Glaciimonas sp. CA11.2: one gene and its partner. The protein of the gene in region 1 binds, or shares a complex with, the protein of each later gene. Links are inferred from orthologs where the notes say so. Each region holds a gene or a part of one and is shown in the gene's direction. Other genes may lie near its edges. The genes, in order: uvrA and mfd.

Region 1 (3,683 bases):
GTAAAGCAAAAATCGACGCGAGAGATGCACTCGATCGAATTTCAGCGCTATTCATGCGTTGACTATCGTCAGGAGAGCCTGGATCTGATTCTGCCCTTGGGGCAATGGCGGGTGTAGATAACGAGCTAGTCATGTGGAGTTTTGTCATGCCTTGCTAGCAAGGCGAGTAAATGGGGGTAATTGAGGGCGTTGGCGACATTGCATTCGTCTGTGCAATCTTCATCCAAGGACTAAAGTATAGCGGCGTATATGACGACGATGTTCGAAACCCGTTATGATATCAGGTTGACCCTTTTCCGTTGATTGCTTGGCAGTTAATAAACAAATCTGGCAAGGCGCTTAAAGAATCTACTGGCTTATGGCTGATCCCACGCATGTTTCGGCTGGTACGAGATGTGATTGCCAGAGATGCTTAGGTATTATTTTAATGCTAGTTAGACGCCGGGCTCGACGGTAACGAAGCGGTAATTCAGAACAAGTAAGCTGCAACTCCAACATAAACTATCGCCGTAAATATTTACGCAGAAAGCTGTTAATGGAAGAAATTCGCATCCGGGGTGCACGTACGCACAACCTCAAAAACATCAATCTGGACTTGCCTCGTAATAAACTGATTGTCATTACCGGTTTATCTGGTTCTGGCAAGTCGTCGCTGGCTTTCGATACGCTGTATGCGGAAGGTCAGCGTCGTTACGTCGAATCACTGTCTTCCTATGCGCGCCAGTTTTTGCAGTTGATGGAAAAACCGGATGTCGATTTGATCGAAGGTCTTTCTCCTGCCATTTCTATTGAGCAAAAAGCGACTTCGCACAATCCGCGTTCAACGGTCGGTACCGTCACTGAAATTCACGATTATTTGCGTCTGCTGTACGCACGGGTTGGCACGCCCTATTGCCCTGATCATCCTGAGAAACCGTTAGCTGCGCAATCTGTGTCGCAAATGGTTGACGCGGTGCTGGCAATGCCGGATGAGACCAAGCTGATGATTTTGGCGCCAGTGGTGGCGAATCGAAAAGGCGAACATGTCGATCTGTTTGAAAACATGCAAGCGCAAGGTTTTGTTCGATTCCGGATTCAAAGCGGTACTAACAAGGCAAAGATTTATGAAGTCGATGATTTGCCGAAGCTGAAAAAAACCGAGAAGCACACCATTGACGTGGTGATTGATCGCGTGAAGGTAAAAGAGGACATCAAGCAGCGATTGGCAGAAAGTTTCGAGACCGCATTGCGTCTGGCCGAAGGACGCGCCATTGCACTGGAAATGGATGGCGGCGCTGAACACATGTTTTCGAACAAATTCGCCTGCCCGACTTGTGGCTATTCTCTGCAAGAGCTTGAGCCACGCCTGTTCTCTTTCAACAATCCGATGGGCGCGTGTCCGGAATGTGATGGGCTTGGTCATATCGAGTTCTTTGATCCCAGGCGGATCGTTGCTTTTCCGAACCTGTCGCTTGCCAGTGGTGCAGTAAAAGGGTGGGATCGACGCAATCAATTTTACTTCCAGATGTTATCGAATCTTGCTGCGCATTACGCATTCGATCTGGATATGCCATTTGAAAAACTGCCTGAAAAAGCGCAGCAAGTTGTGTTGTATGGTTCGGGGCGCGAGACGATTCCGTTCACGTATATTAACGAGCGTGGCAAGGCAGTGATCAAAGATCATACCTTTGAAGGCGTGGTCAACAATCTACAGCGCCGCTACCGCGAAACTGATTCGATGGCGGTCAAGGAAGAGCTTGCCAAGTTCATCAACGAGAAAGAGTGTCCGTCCTGCCACGGTGCGCGTCTGCGAATCGAGGCACGCTTCGTTAAGGTCGGCAATGGCAAGCAAGAGCGCGCCATTTACGAGGTGGCGGCGACGCCATTGCGCGAGACTTTGCATTTCTTTGAAAAGCTGAAACTGACCGGCGCGAAGAAAGAAATCGCCGACCGGATTATCAAGGAAATCATTTCACGTTTGACCTTCCTCAACAATGTCGGACTCGATTATTTGTCGCTGGAACGCAGCGCCGATACGTTGTCCGGTGGCGAAGCGCAACGCATCCGCCTGGCATCGCAAATCGGCTCTGGCCTGACCGGCGTTATGTACGTACTGGATGAGCCGTCCATCGGTTTGCATCAACGCGACAATGACCGGTTGATTGAAACGCTGCGTCATTTGCGTGATATTGGGAACAGCGTTTTGGTCGTTGAGCATGACGAGGATGCCATTCGCACCGCTGATTACGTGGTCGACATGGGTCTCGGCGCTGGCGTGCATGGAGGCGAGATTATTGCTCAGGGCACGCTCGCCGAAATTCTCAAAAGTAAAAAATCACTGACGGCGAAATATCTGAACGGCACACTCAAAATTGCTGTTCCGAAAAAGCGTACACCAGCCGATCCGGATCGACAATTCATCATCTCCGGCGCTAGCGGAAACAACCTAAAAAACGTCACGATGCGGTTGCCAGTCGGATTACTGACTTGCGTCACTGGCGTCTCTGGCTCTGGCAAATCAACGCTGGTCAATGACACGCTATATCATGCCGCGTCGCGCCATTTATATGGCTCGCAAGCCGAACCGGCGGCGCATGAATCGATCAGCGGACTGGAACATTTCGACAAAGTTATTTCCGTCGATCAGGCGCCTATCGGACGTACTCCGCGCTCCAATCCTGCAACCTATACCGGCCTGTTTACACCGATCCGCGATTTGTTCTCTGGCGTGCCGATGGCGAAAGAACGCGGCTATAACGCCGGACGTTTTTCGTTCAACGTCAAAGGCGGTCGTTGCGAAGCGTGTCAGGGCGATGGCGTGATCAAAGTCGAGATGCACTTTTTGCCGGATGTCTATGTTCCCTGCGATGTGTGCCACGGAAAGCGTTATAACCGCGAAACGCTAGAGGTCCAATACAAGGGAAAAAATATCACTCAGGTGTTGGCAATGACGGTCGAAGAAGCGTATGAATTCTTCAAACCTGTGCCGGTGATCGCGCGAAAATTGCATACATTGCTAGATGTTGGTCTCGGTTATATTCGTCTGGGCCAAAGCGCTACAACGCTTTCTGGTGGCGAAGCGCAACGGGTCAAGTTGTCGCTCGAATTATCCAAACGCGATACCGGTCGCACACTGTACATCCTGGATGAGCCGACTACCGGTCTGCACTTCCACGACATCGATTTATTACTGAAAGTGATTCATCGTTTGCGTGATCAGGGTAATACTTTAGTGATCATCGAACACAATCTGGATGTGATTAAAACCGCCGACTGGTTGGTTGATCTGGGTCCGGAAGGTGGCGCTGGAGGCGGGCTGATTATTGCAACAGGAACGCCGGAAGATGTGGCTAAAAATCCGAATAGTGTGACGGGAAAATATCTCGCCCCGCTGTTGGAAAAATAAAAGCAATTGCACACGCGCAAGAGGATAATAGCATTACAGGAAGGTAGCAGAGCGAGTAAGCGCTAAGCGCCAAAGATCGATCCGGTACGGCGCAACATAGGCGTACCAGGATCGGCGAATAGCGCTCGACTTGGATGTTCGGTAACGCGTCGTTATCGATCAGCTCTGCGGCTTCTGCCTTGTTTTGTTTTGTTTTGCTTACGTTTTGCGCTTTCTTCCAACCATAGGAACGTCGTAATGAACAGCACCCCTCTTTCCGCCGAACAAATTGCGGCATTTGAAACAGACGGTTTTCTGA
Region 2 (4,428 bases), 2.6 Mb from region 1 along the record:
CGCCGCACAGGCAACAAAGGTGTCCAGCACATGTCGTAACATGGCTTTGCCCGCCAGCGGCAAGTATTGCTTAGGATAATCGGCACCCAAGCGCGCGCCTATACCAGCTGCAGGAATCAAAGCGAAATTACGTGACGAATGCATGCGATTGAATATGGTGAAATTAAAAAAAAGAACATTTGGTCAAGGGTTGCGCAGGTCTCTCATCGACACATCACTTCCAGCGCGACATCTTTTAAAAGATCGTGTGCTTCTCTACAAGCTAACCGCAGTCGTGGTCAATCCACGCAGATTTATGAAGTTATTGTCGATTAGAAAGTTTCCGAACACAGCGCATAAATACCGCCTAACCCTGAGACGACCGCGCTGGCATCCCACATAATAAGGCTGACGAATAGACAATGGCGCCGTAGTTTATAATGTTGCACTGAATTTTAACTGTCAATACAGGTTAATTGTGGCTTTTTTGGCCTTCTCCAGTCGCCGCGTCGCTGAAGCCGATTATTATTATCCTTCACTCTCGCTGTGCTGGTATGGTCAAAGTCATGTCAAGAACGACACGACACTCTTCAGCTGGGTTGGAGGATGGGCAGCACATGCGCTCCGACCATGACCGCGTATTTTGTTCTTAAATAGGTTCCCACATCAAAACCAAAAGCCAGATGTACTTTGATCTAGATAAATCGCTGCCCAAACCGGGCGCTCGTTTCATGCTGCCAGCCGTCCATGGCTCAGCGGATGCTTACGCGTTGGCCCACGCTGCGATAACGCTGAAATCCCGGCAACAAATGTTGACAGTGATTGTCGCCAACGCCACCGACGCGCAACGACTCCTTTCCGAGATTCCATGGTTTGCCGAGCAACATCAGAAGGAAACCGACGCTAAAAGCGGCACTAAGAGTGAAAACAGCGACACTGCGCCTAAGTTTCAAAATCGCAGCAGTTTGCGTTGCCATCTGCTGCCGGATTGGGAGACGCTTCCCTACGATGCCTTCTCACCGCATCAGGATCTGGTGTCGGAGCGCCTCGCCACGTTGTATGAAATTCAAAATGGGCATTGCGACTTATTGATCGTCCCGGCGACCACCGCTTTAGTGCGCATGGCACCGCCCTCGTTTCTGGCTGCTTACACTTTCTTTTTTAAGCAGGGCGAGATACTGGATGAAGCGCGCCTGAAATCGCAATTGACATTGGCAGGTTACAGTCACGTCACGCAAGTGATCTCACCCGGCGAATATTCTGTCCGCGGCGGATTGATCGACATTTTTCCGATGGGTTCAGTTCTCCCCTACCGCATCGATTTGTTCGGCGACACCATTGAGACTATTCGTACTTTTGATGCCGATACGCAACGTTCCTTATATCCGGTCAAAGAAATACGTTTACTCCCAGGACGTGAGTTTCCAATGGATGAAACTGCGCGTACTGCCTTTCGCAGTCGGTGGCGTGAAGTATTTGAGGGTGATCCATCCCGTTCAGCCATTTATAAAGACATCGGCAACGGTATCGCTTCCGCCGGTATCGAATATTATTTGCCGCTATTTTTTGATGGGACTGCGACATTATTTGAATATCTGCCAGAGAACACAACCTTCGCTTTGGTCGGCGATATTAATGACGCGATCATGCGCTTCTGGACCGATACGCAATCGCGTTACAGGTTTTTAAAATCTGATCGAGAACGACCTTTACTTGCGCCAGAAACGATTTTTCTCAGTGACGAAGATTTCTTCAAATTGGTAAAACCGCATGGACGGTGGATTATTCAACAGGATGACGGATTAGCCAACGATAGCAATACTGAATCAGCGACTACGGAATTACCCGCAACAGTATCCTCTTCACCAACGTTATCTGCTGCTATACCAAATATAGCAGTCAACCGGCGGATTGAAGACCCCCTTACCAATTTGCGTGGCTATCTTTTGCAAACAGGCAAACGGGTGTTGATCTGCGCTGAGTCAAATGGCCGACGCGAGACGCTTCAGCAATATTTCACCGAATACAATCTACCGCTGCAACTATCCGAGAGTTACACCGATTTTGTCACCTCGTCGTCGAAGTTGATGCTGGGCGTGGCCCCGCTACACGTCGGGTTCGAACTCAACGATTTCGCCTTCATCACCGAAACCGAACTATACGCAGGCTCCGGGCGGCGTATCGGCAAGAAAAAACAGGAAGGCGCAACGCAGGTCGAATCGATGGTCCGCGATTTGTCGGAACTCAAGATCGGCGATCCGGTAGTCCACATTAATCATGGGATCGGCCGTTACATGGGACTGGTCAGCATGGATCTTGGTGAAGGTGAAACTGAGTTCCTGCATCTCGAATATGCCAAAGATACCAAGCTTTACGTGCCAGTATCGCAGCTACACGTCATCTCACGTTATTCCGGTGCATCTCCCGAAGATGCGCCTTTGCACGCGCTCGGCTCCGGTCAATGGGAAAAAGCCAAACGCAAAGCCGCACAACAAGTGCGCGATACTGCTGCCGAATTACTGAATTTGTATGCGCGTCGTGCATTACGTCAAGGTCATACCTTCGAATACTCGGCCCATGACTACGCCACCTTTGCCGAAAGTTTTGGTTTTGAAGAGACGGTTGATCAAGCCGCTGCAATTAATGCGGTGATCGGTGATATGACCAGTGGAAAGCCAATGGATCGCTTGATTTGCGGCGACGTAGGATTCGGCAAAACAGAAGTCGCCTTGCGCGCAACGTTTGTCGCCGTGCTCGGCGGCAAACAGGTAGCCATTTTGGCGCCGACCACTTTGCTGGCGGAGCAGCATGCACAAACCTTTGCAGACCGATTTGCGGACTGGCCGGTTAAGATTGCAGAGCTATCGCGCTTCCGTTCAGGAAAAGAAATCACGCAAGCGATGAAAGGCATGGCCGACGGTACTATCGACATCGTCATCGGTACGCATAAGCTGTTATCGGACGACGTTAAATTTGCGCGTTTGGGATTGGTCATTATCGATGAAGAGCATCGCTTTGGTGTTCGTCAAAAAGAAGTACTGAAATCGTTACGAGCCGAAGTCGATGTCCTGACGCTGACAGCAACTCCGATTCCACGTACCCTTGGCATGGCACTCGAAGGACTACGTGACTTTTCGATTATCGCAACCGCACCGCAAAAGCGTCTGGCAATCAAAACATTTGTGCGCAGTGAAGATGAATCTACCATTCGTGAGGCCTGCTTGCGTGAGCTCAAACGCGGCGGTCAAGTCTACTTTTTACACAATGAAGTCGACACCATCCTGAATCGTAAGGCAATGCTGGAAGTCCTGTTGCCAGAAGCCCGCATTGCAGTCGCGCATGGACAGATGCACGAGCGCGATCTCGAAAAAGTGATGCGTGATTTCGTTGCACAGCGCTTTAACATCTTGTTATGCACCACCATCATTGAAACCGGCATTGACGTTCCCACGGCAAATACCATCATCATGCATCGCGCTGACAAATTCGGCCTGGCGCAACTACATCAGTTACGCGGTCGGGTCGGACGTTCGCATCATCAGGCTTACGCCTATTTGTTGGTAAACGACGTACAAGGACTGACCAAGCTTGCCCAACGTCGCCTCGACGCCATCCAGCAAATGGAAGAACTCGGTAGCGGTTTTTATCTAGCAATGCATGATCTGGAAATCCGAGGTGCCGGAGAAGTGCTAGGCGACAATCAATCTGGCGAAATGCACGAAATCGGCTTTCAACTTTATTCCGACATGCTCAACGAGGCTGTACGGTCACTCAAAAATGGCAAAGAGCCAGATTTGGCCGCACCACTCTCGACCATGACCGAAATAAATCTGCACGTTCCTGCATTGTTGCCTAGCGACTATTGCGGCGATGTCCACGAGCGTTTGTCGCTATACAAGCGTTTGGCGAATTGCAATGTGCAGGATAAGATTGACGATCTTCAGGAAGAATTGATTGATCGTTTTGGCAAATTGCCAGATCCGGCGAAAGCCCTGATCGAAACGCATCGACTCCGTGTGGCGGCCAAGCCGGTTGGTATCGTTAAAATTGACGCCCATTCAGAAGCGGCATTACTACAGTTCGCCCCGAATCCACCCATCGATGCCATGCGGATTATCGAATTGATCCAAAAGAATCGCCACATCAAACTCAATGGTCAGGACAAATTACGTATTACTATCCCCATGCCGGATTTGGCTGCACGCGTGAATCAGGTGAAGGCAACGATCCGGGCGCTCATTGGCTAATAACTTTTTTCAATTTGATTTAACTGTATCCAAAGTCCTTGAGGTTTTTAGGCCACTTGAGACTTTTATAATACTAAAGTTGAATCAATATCAAGTCAGGCTAATTAAAGTAATAAATCGACCACATTATTCAGTCGAATCAAGATTTCAACCAATATTATAAATACGGTTGAGATGTGTAGATGGATAAACGGATCAACGG

Evidence for each region.
Region 2: the proteins of uvrA (region 1) and mfd are in contact, whole or in part, in a crystal structure (PDB 4DFC), measured with the Escherichia coli proteins. The link is inferred for Glaciimonas sp. CA11.2 from one-to-one orthologs.

The regions. Positions count from the first base shown.
Region 1 is NZ_JAVIWL010000001.1:1,343,046-1,346,728, forward strand. Bases 226-3,585 are described here. They hold uvrA (excinuclease ABC subunit UvrA), read left to right. Parts: upstream 226-535; coding sequence 536-3,385; downstream 3,386-3,585. In the rest of the region: RGU75_RS05715 (MFS transporter), read right to left, coding at 1-55; RGU75_RS05725 (phytanoyl-CoA dioxygenase family protein), read left to right, coding at 3,623-3,683. UniProt on the Escherichia coli protein: The UvrABC repair system catalyzes the recognition and processing of DNA lesions. UvrA is an ATPase and a DNA-binding protein. A damage recognition complex composed of 2 UvrA and 2 UvrB subunits scans DNA for abnormalities.
Region 2 is NZ_JAVIWL010000001.1:3,948,587-3,953,014, reverse strand. What follows is about bases 322-4,426. They hold mfd (transcription-repair coupling factor), read left to right. Parts: upstream 322-662; coding sequence 663-4,226; downstream 4,227-4,426. In the rest of the region: ispD (2-C-methyl-D-erythritol 4-phosphate cytidylyltransferase), read right to left, coding at 1-144. UniProt on the Escherichia coli protein: Couples transcription and DNA repair by recognizing RNA polymerase (RNAP) stalled at DNA lesions. Mediates ATP-dependent release of RNAP and its truncated transcript from the DNA, and recruitment of nucleotide excision repair machinery to the damaged site.